2 regions of the Rhizobium sp. BK181 genome follow, and region 1 is predicted to be linked to the other one. Evidence: predicted binding sites of a transcription regulator. Region 1 holds the regulator's gene; the other holds the start of a gene.
What was found. The regulator PhoB, encoded in region 1, activates phosphate uptake and scavenging genes when phosphate is short. The targets are predictions, from matches to a motif close to TGTCATNNANCTGTCAT.
Positions count from the first base shown of each region.

Region 2: a site for PhoB is predicted at 2,850-2,866, ahead of FHT77_RS25550 (DUF47 domain-containing protein). Genes of this name have one in related genera too.

Region 1 covers NZ_JACHZA010000001.1:980,022-985,852, reverse strand. The annotation lists gene pstC (phosphate ABC transporter permease subunit PstC) at 1-37, shown strand, start outside; gene pstA (phosphate ABC transporter permease PstA) at 34-1,356, shown strand; gene pstB (phosphate ABC transporter ATP-binding protein PstB) at 1,371-2,186, shown strand; gene phoU (phosphate signaling complex protein PhoU) at 2,230-2,943, shown strand; gene phoB (phosphate regulon transcriptional regulator PhoB) at 2,980-3,663, shown strand; gene FHT77_RS04990 (GcrA family cell cycle regulator) at 3,747-4,280, opposite strand; gene FHT77_RS04985 (aspartate aminotransferase family protein) at 4,709-5,831, shown strand, end outside.
Region 2 covers NZ_JACHZA010000016.1:113,927-119,757, reverse strand. The annotation lists gene FHT77_RS25560 (glycoside hydrolase family 3 protein) at 1-1,104, shown strand, start outside; gene FHT77_RS25555 (inorganic phosphate transporter) at 1,172-2,176, opposite strand; gene FHT77_RS25550 (DUF47 domain-containing protein) at 2,176-2,820, opposite strand; gene FHT77_RS25545 (BA14K family protein) at 3,124-3,606, shown strand; gene FHT77_RS25540 (ATPase inhibitor subunit zeta) at 3,699-4,022, opposite strand; gene FHT77_RS31590 (hypothetical protein) at 4,576-4,899, opposite strand; gene FHT77_RS31585 (class I SAM-dependent methyltransferase) at 4,899-5,483, opposite strand; gene FHT77_RS25530 (DNA/RNA non-specific endonuclease) at 5,683-5,831, opposite strand, start outside.

The sequences.
Region 1 (5,831 bases):
CTACATCGTGCGCAAATACCGGGAGCAGTACGAATGACGGATATTGTTTCTCCGGTTCAAGGCGTTGTCGTCTCGAAGGCGCCTGAACGTCGCGACATCGGCCTGAAGCGCCGCTATGCCGCCGAACGTCGGTTCCGGGCCTATGGGATTGCCGCAATCTCCTTTGGCTTGATCTTCCTGGCAATCTTGCTGACGAGCGTTATCAGCAAAGGCTATACGGCCTTTCAGCAGACGGCGATCACGCTGCCGATCGAGTTCAGCGAGAAAACGATCGACCCAAACAACAAGCGAGCGACCGATCCCTCGGTTCTGGTTGCTGCGAACTACGCGCCTCTCATCCGCGACGCGATGATCAAGGCGCTCAACCTCAATCCGTCGAGCCGTCCGGACCTTCGTGACGCAGCCGCGATGATCTCGAAGGGTGCGCCGATCCAGCTGCGCGACATGGTCGTTGCCGATCCTTCGCTGATCGGCAAGACGGTCAGTGTCACGCTGCTTGCGGACGCCAATATCGACTCCGCCAACAAGGGTCAGATCGACCTCAACGTGGACGAAAAGAACCGCAAGGTGAACGACAAGCAGGTCGGCTGGATGAACCAGCTTGCCGCCGATGGCACCCTGCACAAGAAGTTCAACACCGGTCTCTTCGTCAACGGCAACTCCAGCCGTCCGGAGGCTGCGGGACTCGGCGTTGCGCTGATCGGTTCGCTCTACCTGATGTTGATCGTGCTCGCCCTCTCACTGCCGATCGGTGTCGCAGCTTCGATCTATCTCGAAGAGTTTGCGCCGAAGAACAAGCTGACCGACCTGATCGAGGTCAACATCAACAATCTCGCGGCTGTTCCCTCGATCGTCTACGGCCTGCTCGGTCTTGCCGTCTTCATCAACTTCGCAGGCCTGCCGCGTTCCGCGTCGCTGGTCGGCGGTCTGGTGCTGTCGCTGATGACTCTTCCGACGATCATCATCGCGACGCGCGCAGCGCTCCGCGCCGTGCCGCCGTCAATCCGCGCGGCTGCCCTTGGTCTCGGTGCCTCGAAGATGCAGATGGTGTTCCACCACGTCCTGCCGCTCGCGATGCCCGGCATCCTGACCGGCACGATCATCGGCCTGGCACATGCACTCGGCGAGACGGCTCCGCTGCTCTTGATCGGCATGGTCGCCTTCGTCGCCAACGCACCGGCAACGCCGATGGAGCCTTCGACAGCCCTGCCGGTCCAGGTCTACATGTGGGCCAACGAAGCCGAGCGTGCCTTCGTCGAGCGCACATCGGGTGCCATCATCGTCCTGCTCCTGTTCCTGGTCGTCATGAACTTCGGAGCCATTCTCTTGCGTCGTCGCTTTGAGCGCCGCTGGTAAACGGAGTAGACATTATGAACATGTTGACGGAAGCAGCAGTTGAGAAGGCGCTGGATCAGAAGATGAATACCGTTCCCTATAAGATGATCGGCCAGGACGTCTCGGTTTACTACGGCGAAAAGCGTGCGCTTTTCGATGTGAAGCTAAACATTCGCGAAAACACGGTGACAGCATTGATCGGCCCGTCCGGTTGCGGCAAGTCCACCTTCCTGCGCAGCCTGAACCGCATGAACGACACGATCGATGGTTGCCGGGTTACCGGCAAGATCACGCTCGATGGTGACGATATCTACGATCCGGATATCGATGTCGTGGAACTCCGCGCTCGCGTCGGCATGGTGTTCCAGAAGCCGAACCCGTTCCCGAAGACGATCTATGAGAACGTCGCCTACGGCCCGCGCATCCATGGTCTTGCCAAGTCGAAGGCCGACATGGACCAGATCGTCGAGGTCAGCCTGCAGCGCGCCGGTCTGTGGAACGAGGTGAAGGATCGCGTTCATGAAGCCGGCACCGGCCTTTCCGGTGGTCAGCAGCAACGTCTCTGCATCGCCCGCGCCGTTGCCGTCAGCCCGGAAGTGATCCTGATGGACGAGCCGTGCTCGGCTCTCGATCCGATCGCCACGGCAAAGGTCGAGGAGCTGATCCACGAGCTTCGCGAAAACTACACGATCGTCATCGTGACGCACTCGATGCAGCAGGCCGCCCGCGTTTCGCAGCGCACGGCGATGTTCCACCTCGGCAATCTCGTCGAGGAGAACGACACCGACAAGATGTTCACCAACCCGGACGACCCGCGCACCCAGGACTACATCATGGGTCGCTTCGGTTGATCGCCGGCGTCGGTAACCCTCACCATATTCAAGGATGAGCCCTATGGCATCGACACATATCTTTTCTGCCTACGACGACGATCTGAAGTTCCTGTCCCGCCGTATCTCGGAAATGGGCGGCCTGGCCGAGCAGATGGTCTCGGATGCGGTTCGCGCCCTCGTCAACGGCGACACGGCTCTGGCCCAGAAGGTCATCTCCGACGACGTGATCCTCGATCACGCCGAACGCGAGGTTGGTGACAAGGCGATCGTTACGATCGCCCGCCGCCAGCCGATGGCCGCCGATCTTCGCGAAATCATGGGCTCGATCCGCATTGCGGCTGACCTCGAGCGCGTCGGCGATCTTGGCAAGAACACCGCCAAGCGCGTCATTGCCGTCCAGAGCGCCGGCGTGCCGCGCAGGCTCGCTCGCGGCCTCGAGCATCTCTCCGAACTGGCACTCGTCCAGCTCAAGGAAGTGCTCGACGTCTACACGAGCCGGGCCGCCGACAAGGCAAAGTCGATCCGCGAACGCGACGAGGAAATCGACGCGATGTATACCTCGCTGTTTCGCGAGATGCTCACCTACATGATGGAAGATCCGCGCAACATCACCAGCTGCACGCATCTTCTGTTCTGCGCCAAGAACATCGAGCGTATCGGCGACCACGCGACCAACATTGCCGAAACCATCTATTACATGGCCACCGGTGCCCAGCCGGAAGGCGAACGTCCGAAGGACGATACCGCCAACACCGTCGGCGCCGTCACGGAATAATCGTTCCGCGACCGTGCCCCCAGGAGACCGAAACGAATGATACCCAAAGTAGCTGTCGTTGAAGATGAAGAAGCGCTGAGCGTGCTTCTTCGCTATAACCTTGAAGCTGAAGGCTTCGAGGTCGATACCATCCTGCGCGGCGACGAGGCCGAGATCCGGCTGCAGGAACGCACGCCGGACCTGCTGATCCTCGATTGGATGCTCCCGGGCGTGTCGGGCATCGAACTCTGCCGCCGCCTGCGCATGCGGCCGGAAACCGAGCGCCTGCCGATCATCATGCTGACAGCGCGCGGCGAGGAAAGCGAACGCGTTCGCGGCCTCTCCACCGGCGCCGATGACTACGTCGTCAAACCGTTCTCGACGCCGGAGCTTGTCGCCCGCGTCAAGGCCATGCTGCGTCGTGCCAAGCCCGAGGTACTCTCGACGCTCTTGAAGTGCGGCGACATCGAGCTCGACCGCGAGACGCACCGCGTTCATCGCAAGAGCCGCGAAGTTCGCCTCGGCCCGACCGAGTTCCGTCTCCTCGAGTTCCTGATGGCGTCACCGGGGCGCGTTTTCTCGCGTTCGCAGTTGCTCGACGGCGTTTGGGGTCACGACATCTATGTCGATGAGCGTACTGTCGACGTGCACGTTGGCCGCCTGCGCAAGGCGCTGAACTTCTCCAACATGCAGGACGTCATCCGCACCGTGCGTGGTGCCGGATACTCCATGGAAGCCTGAGGCTTCCCTCGACCTCCATACTGCTTCAACGAAAAACGGGCCCGCGAGGGCCCGTTTTCTTGTGTCCTTATCCGGCTTCCGGGTCAGGCGACCCGGTTGGCTGCCTTGCGGCGCTCGTTGACCGGCTGGTACGCCATACGCTGGTGGTACGTGCAATACGGGGAATTATCCGGAGATTCGCAGCCGCAGAAGTGGAAGTCGTCCTTCAGCGGATCACCGACCGGCCACTTGCAGGTGCGTTCGGTCAGTTCCGTCAGGCCGAGGCGGCGGGAAATCGGAACGACCACGTTTGCGGCCGGGCGGAAGCTGACTTGCTCGATAGCATCGATTTCGATCTCTTCCTTGAGCATCGTCGCACCCTGCTGGCGGGTGACGGTGCGCGTGGTGACGCGAGATGCATAGTTCGGAGCGCGCGGCGCGGATGTGGTGCGCTTGGGCGTTCTGACAGTTGTCGTCGAGCCTCCGGCCTTGGCTCGGCCGGGCAAACTCAAACGGTGGACTTTGCCGATGACGGCATTGCGACTTACACCGCCAAGTTGTGCTGCGATCTGGCTGGCGCTAAGGCCCTCGGACCAAAGCTTCTTCAGTTTTTCAACGCGCTCGTCTGTCCAGTTCATGCCCCTGTCTCCGCCTTATTAGCGTTGGTGTAGGCAGAATCCTTCACCGTTGCCCCGGACGTATCCGAGGCAAGAAACGCTTGCTCGATTTTGGTGACTAGTTCCGCCGCATGCAGTCTAGTAATTGAGTTTTAACCTAGTGTGAGGCTGACTCTGTGACAAGAGTCGGTTGAATCCCGGCGAATCGAATTTCAAGTTTTCCCCAACTTGCTGGACGGGAGAGTCATTTCTGCAACATTAGTTGTTGATAGGTCCTGCGGCCTCAGATGGCTGCTTGACGCATGTTGCAAAGCCTCAGTTTTGTTGACATCGCAGTGCGAAAAGTAAATAGTGCTGCTCGCCGCCGAAAGGCGGCATTTTTAATTTTCCGGACCTGCTTTCCTTAGCCGGAATCCGGCCACTGGTAATCAATGACAGGAGATCGCGCCATGGCTGAAGCCGCGCTTTACGATACCTACTCTCGTGCCCCGCTGCGGTTCGAGCGAGGCGAGGGCGTGTGGCTGATCACCGAAACGGGCGAGCGATATCTTGATTTCGGCGCGGGCGTTGCTGTCACCTCTGTCGGTCACGGCCATCCGCACGTGGTGGGGGCGTTGAAGGAGCAGGCAGACAAGGTCTGGCACCTTTCCAATATCTATGAGATCCCCGGTCAGGAGACGCTCGCGAAGCGGCTGACCGAGGCGACATTCGCCGACAAGGTGTTCTTCACGAACTCCGGCGCGGAAGCCTTGGAATGTGCGATCAAGACCGCACGCCGCTATCAGTTTTCGAAGGGCCATCCCGAGCGGTTCCATATCATCACCTTTGAAGGCGCCTTCCATGGCCGTACGCTGGCGACAATCGCGGCCGGCGGCCAGGAGAAATATCTTGAAGGCTTCGGTCCCAAGGCACCCGGCTTCGACCAGGTTCCTTTCGGCGATCTCGATGCCGTTCGCGCTGCCATTACAAGCGAGACGGCCGCTATCCTGATCGAGCCTATTCAGGGAGAAGGCGGCGTTCGCCCGGCGACCAACGAGTTTCTGAAGGCGCTCCGCGCAATGTGCGACGAGCACGGTCTGCTGCTGATCTTCGACGAAGTGCAAACGGGCGTGGGCCGCACCGGCAAGCTTTTTGCCCATGAGTGGTCTGGTGCCGCCCCCGACATCATGGCAGTTGCCAAGGGCATTGGCGGAGGTTTCCCGCTTGGCGCCTGCCTTGCGACGGCAGAGGCCGCTTCCGGCATGAAAGCCGGTACCCACGGCTCCACCTATGGCGGCAATCCGCTGGCCATGGCTGTCGGTAGTGCCGTGCTCGAGGTGGTCCTCGCGGATGGCTTCCTGCAGCAGGTGCGCGACGTCTCGCTGGTCTTCCGTCAGGGGCTGGCCTCGCTCAAGGATCGCTATCCTGATATCATAGAGGATATCAGGGGCGAGGGACTGCTGCTCGGCGTCAAGGCAGCCGTGCCGTCCTCCGAACTGCTGCAGGCGATCCGTGATGCCCATTTGCTCGGCGTGCCCGCTGGCGACAACGTCATTCGCCTTCTGCCGCCACTGGTCGTTACGCCTGACGAAG
Region 2 (5,831 bases), on a different contig from region 1:
GGCATTGCCTCGGCCGTCAAGCACTGGCCTGGGGAGGGGTTCGACGATCGCGATCAGCATCTGCTGACCACGATCAACCCGCTTGGGATGGAAGAGTGGGAGAACACTTTTGGCCGGCTCTACCGGCGGGCGATCGAAGCCGGTGCGTTGTCGGTGATGGCGGGCCATATCGCACTTCCAAGTTTCGTGAGGTTGATCACACCGGAGGCCGGGATCGAGGCCTTCCGTCCGGCATCGATCAGCCGTCTGCTGAACGTCGAACTGTTGCGCAAACGTCTTGGCTTCAATGGTCTGATCGTCTCCGATGCCACCCCGATGGCGGGACTCGGCTCATGGTCGAAGCGTTCAGAGCATCTGCCGGAGCTTATCTCCTCCGGCTGCGACGTCATTCTCTTTTCCGACAATTGTGATGCGGATCTCTCCTACCTCAAGGCAGCGCTTTCCGATGGCCGTCTGAGGGAAGAGAGGGTCGATGAGGCGCTGATACGCCAGCTGGGTCTGAAGGCGGCGCTTGGCCTGCACCGACCGCAGCAGCTGACAACAGTAGAGACGGAAAGGAACAAGGCCTATGCAGATGCCGTGTCGCGGCGGATCCCCACGCTCGTCAAGGATGTCGACAGCACCCTTCCGCTCGACCCGAAAAAGCACCGACGTGTCCTCGTCTTCAGCGGCGACATCGTCGTTCCGTTCTGGCCCGGGCCACAGCAATTTGTGCTGCCGGATTTTTTGAAAGACCATGGTTTCGAGGTGACGATACATACGCCGCAAATGGCGGTCGATACGAAGGATTTCGACCTCCTGCTGTACCTCCTCGGCGATGAAACACTTCTGACACGCGGGCGCATTTTTCTCGACTGGCTCAAGCTTACCGGCAATTTCGGCAATGCCATGTGGCGTGGCTGGCATGACGTCCCGACGGTGATGATCTCCTTTGGCTATCCATATCTTCTCTATGATGCGCCGCGGGTGCCGACCTACATCAACGCCTATTCGACGACCGAAACCATGCAGCGGGCAGTGGTGGACGCATTGCTCGGCAATGCGCCGTGGAACCGCAACAGCCCGGTCGATCCCTTCTGCGGATTGGGAGATGCTGGGTTTTGAAGCGTTGTCTTGAAGCGTGCCAGCGGCCGGCCGCCTCTGGCTAAGCTTGAAGCACGTGGGCGTGGTCCTAGCCGAAAAGGCTTGCCAGCCAGTAGAAGAGTGCGGAAATTGCTGCAGCGGCAGGCATCGTGATGATCCACGCAATCAGGATATTGCTGGCAAGGCCCCACCGCACGGCTGAAAGGCGGCGGGCTGCACCGACCCCGACAATTGCGCCGGTAATGGTATGGGTCGTAGATACCGGAATGCCGAGCCAAGTGGCACCGAAGAGGGTCAATGCTCCACCAGTTTCGGCGCAGAACCCCTGCATTGGGTTGAGGCGCGTGATTTTCGACCCCATGGTGTGGACGATGCGCCAGCCACCGAAGAGGGTGCCGAGTGCCATCGCGGTCTGGCAAGAGATGACCACCCAGAACGGCACGTAGAATTCCGAACCGAGATGACCCTGGCTGAACAACAATACGGCGATGATACCCATGGTCTTCTGCGCATCATTGCCGCCGTGCCCGAGTGAATAAAGAGAGGCGGACACGAACTGCATCACGCGGAACGTGCGATCGACAGCGAAAGGCGTCTGCCGCACGAACAGCCAGGACACGAGAAGCACCAGCAGCAATGCAAGGAAAAAGCCGATGGCCGGAGAGAAGAAAATCGCTCCGACTGTTTTCAGGAAGCCGCTCCAGACGATCGAAGCGAAACCCACCTTCGCCCAGCCTGCGCCGACGAGACCGCCAACGAGTGCATGCGACGAACTGGAAGGAATGCCGAAAATCCAGGTGACGACGTTCCAGATGATCGCCCCCATCAAGGCGGCGAAGATCACCTGTGGAGAGACGATGGCTGGATCAATGATCCCCGTTCCGACTGTCTGAGCCACATGCAGGCCGAAGAACGCAAAGGCAATAAAATTGAAGAATGCTGCCCAGACGACCGCGTATTGCGGACGGAGGACACGCGTAGACACGATTGTCGCAATGGAATTGGCCGCATCGTGCAATCCGTTGAGGAAATCGAAGATCAGCGCAATGATGATCAAGCCAACGAGCAGTGGCAAAGCTATCGAAACATCCATCAGACGTTCTCGATGACAATGCCGCTGATCTCATTGGCGACATCTTCGAACCGGTCGACGACCTTTTCGAGTTCGCCGTAGATTTCACTGCCGATCATGTAGGCCATGGCGTCGCCCCTAGCCCCGTGACGTCTGAACAGGTCTTTCAGGCCCTCGTCATGGAGTTCATCGGACCTCCCTTCGACGCGCGTGACCTCTTCCGCAATTGTCGAGAGTCGCTGGGCATTTGGGCCAAGCTTATCGAGAAGGGTAACGGCTTCCGCAATGAGCCTTGCTGCCTTGACGATCTCCCCACCCATCTGCTGCATCAGCGGATCGAAGCTCGATTGCTCGAACAATCGTATGGTTTTGACAGTCTTGTGCATCATGTCGATGGCATCGTCCATCGACTGGATAAGGTCCTTTATGTCGCCACGGTCGAAGGGTGTAATGAAGCTGCGCCTGACCGCAAGGAGTACCTCGCGTGTAATGTCGTCGGCCTCGTTCTCCAGCCCCACAATCCTTTGGCAATTTTTATCAAGGTCCTTGCCATTGAGAAGGTCGTTTAAAGCTTCCGCTGCATCGAGGACGACTTTCGAATGCTTCGAGTACATGTCGAAGAATCTGTCCTCCCGCGGCATCAGCTTGCGAAAAATGTTCATCATCAGGGGCCACTTCCAGGGGTGGGTGTAACTGTCATAAATCGGTAATAAATGCGGAGGAGTGCTCAGGGCAATGGGAAACCGATGGCAAGGTCAACTTATTCGTAGCAGCACGCAAACGCCGGCCACAGGACAGCGGGTCCTCTTCACTGGGCGCGCACTGGGTCCGGCATTTCTGTGCGGGCGGATGAAAAGCATGTTCCGGTGTCGACGCCGTCGCAGGGAACGATTTTCGACAAATTGCGTTCACCTTTGGTTCGGCAGGAGGGAAATATGCCCCTCCTCTTCGCTGGGGATGAGGCCGTCATGAAAAAGCTAGCCGTCGTAGCGTTGGGCCTGGTCACAAATGTTTCCGGAATTACGCCAGCCCAGGCGTTTCCGGCCATCAACCCGCCCGTGGTCGAGATGCAGCAGCGGACAGAACCCGTACAATGGCGGCATGGAGGAGGCGGCCACTGGTATGGCGGCCATTACCGTGGATACCACCATCACCACGGATCTGAATGGGGCTGGGCCCTGGGCGGCCTGGCTGTCGGTACGATCATTGGCGGCGCTTTGGCACAGCCGTACTACGGCCCGTACGATGACACGTTCTACGGCTCTTCCTACGGCTATTATTCCCGTCCTTACGGCTATTACCGGCCGTACCGCCAGTATGAGCCTTCGGTCGCCTATGAAGGGGGCAGCCATGTCAGTTGGTGTTACGCGCGCTATCGCACTTACAGGGCGTTCGACAACACCTTCCAGCCCTACTATGGACCCCGTCGTCAATGTGTAGGACCTTATTGAGGGGTTCCCTGTAGGACTTTTCGCAGCCGAACACCTCTGCTGTGAGGGGTGGGGCGGACCGAAACTGTCATTGTTCCTTCGAACGAAGCTCGTCACCTCATAAGGTTTCGTGCGATTTGCACCAGTGCGCCATCACTGGTGTCGGACGACTGTGCGGATTGGTTTCCGGCATTGAGCCAACATTGGTTCATCATCGCCAGAATTTCTTCATCGGACTGGACTATGCCCGCTGCGTCGAAATCGCTACGAATCTTGGCAAGAATATCATTTTGATTGACGTCGAAGGCCGCCTTTGCAAGGTCGTCCGAGTAGGTCTTCGTATCGCTTTCTATCAGGTTCAGCTTATTGGCAGCCCACATGCCGACCAGCTTGTTTCGTCTGGCCATTCTCATGGTGTCGATGCGCAGATTAGACATTGAAGCTCCTCCGTTGCGTTTAATTCCACCGAAATCGAAAGATACTGTGTCGAAGTGCTAGACGTTCGTGGTCTCCGCTCGCGCCAGCCCAATTGAGCAAGGGAGACCAGGCCATTGCCTTGTCTAAGAACGACGTGCTGTTGGCATGAACGTCTAATTGCTAATCAGTTGCCGCGCTCTTCTCCGCAATGGCGGAAGCATAGCACCCAAATCAAGTTCTTGCCTGTAGTTTCACTGCCAAGGGTTGGCAAGGGACTGGCTGCGCGGGGGTAAATTCGTGGGCCGCAAGGCCCGAACATGGTGACGCATTGGCGAATCTGCCTCGCGGGGAGCGGGAGGCAGCGTTCTTGGGCCCTGCCCAACAGAGGAGGACGCACTTCGCCTCCCTGCTGACGAGACGTCGTAGGCTGTCGTGCGGGATCTACATTTGGGTGGAGGTGGTCCGAAAATCGAGATCGCGTGTCGACTGCAGAGGATCGGCGTGCTGCAAAAACCGATCGCCCTCTGGGACGCCGTCGAGGAAGTGAGCAGGCTTTAAAAAGAGACAGTCAAATCAAGTCAACTCCGGTGCGAAACGGCCAAATTTATCGCCTTCGTAGGTTCGATCGAGCTTAACCTGGCGTGTCCCAACGATGACTGTGGCGGTTGAACGAAGTTGCACCTGGCCATCTTGAATGAAGCCTCGCGCCAGGGCCAGAACCTCGCCGCGGATTTGGGCTTGCGTCGCGGTATCGGCCCTAGCGAGCCCCGCCACGACAGGTGCCGCGATGTCGGTCATGAAGTCCCGATATTTCTCGGGAGACGCGTGGCTCATGGTAGATGAAACTTCCTCCTCGTGCAGATCTGTCAGGCCAGCGTCTTCGAAGGCGGTACGCATCAATCCTTCGGGCGCGCAACGAAAAAGTCCGGGCGAGCCGGGGGCGGGGCGGGCATCTCGATGTGACGCGAGATCGTCGACATGATCGTCGTTGCCCAGGGGTTTTTGTCAGGGCCGCTCCAGACGGCCGCGCATATCCGTGCTCCCGGCTTTGCCACACGTGCAAATTCTCGAGCGGCGACCGAGATTTCGGGAAAGAACATGAAGCCGAAGCGACAGAGTACGCTGTCGAAGGACGCATCTTGAAACGGCAAGGCGCCGGCATCGCAAACTCTGGTGTTGAAATTTGTCAGGCCACGGCGAGAGGCGTTCTCGGATGCTACTGCCAGCATGCGCTCCGAGAGATCGGTCACGGTTACATTTCCATGCGGCACCATTGTTGCCGCGGTGAGCCCGGGCTCGCCAGTTCCGGCGGCAACGTCAAGGACATGCGCGTCTTCCCTGAGGTGGGAGACCCTGAGCATCGCGTCGGCGAACGGGGCAAGCCAGCCAAGAACCAACTCGTCCCACTTCTTCCAGCCGGTGGAAAAACGATCCCATCTGTCTCGTTGCTGTTGGCGGATCTCATCGACGGTTCCAGGCATGGCTGTCACTCCGTGATAGACTTTCCATCTTCCATACTGCTCACTATGAGCCGTCTGGCTCACGATGCAATCCAACAGGCATGCCACAGTGCGGCGCATCTTGCGGGAGAACGTTGATCCTATACTCCGGTGATACCCAGCACATTGCCTGCCGCAAGCGCAGCATGCCAACAACGCACCCGAGTTCCCGGCAGTAGCGCTAGATGAGAATGTCGTTCACCGAGGTTATCCAGCGAGTTCGGCGCGTTGACTCCAGGCTGTTGTGGGAATCAAACTGCCGGATACGATCGAAGTTCAAACCAGTCTCCTGCTCAACTGTCGCAATCGTCGTCTGAATCTTGCGGGTCC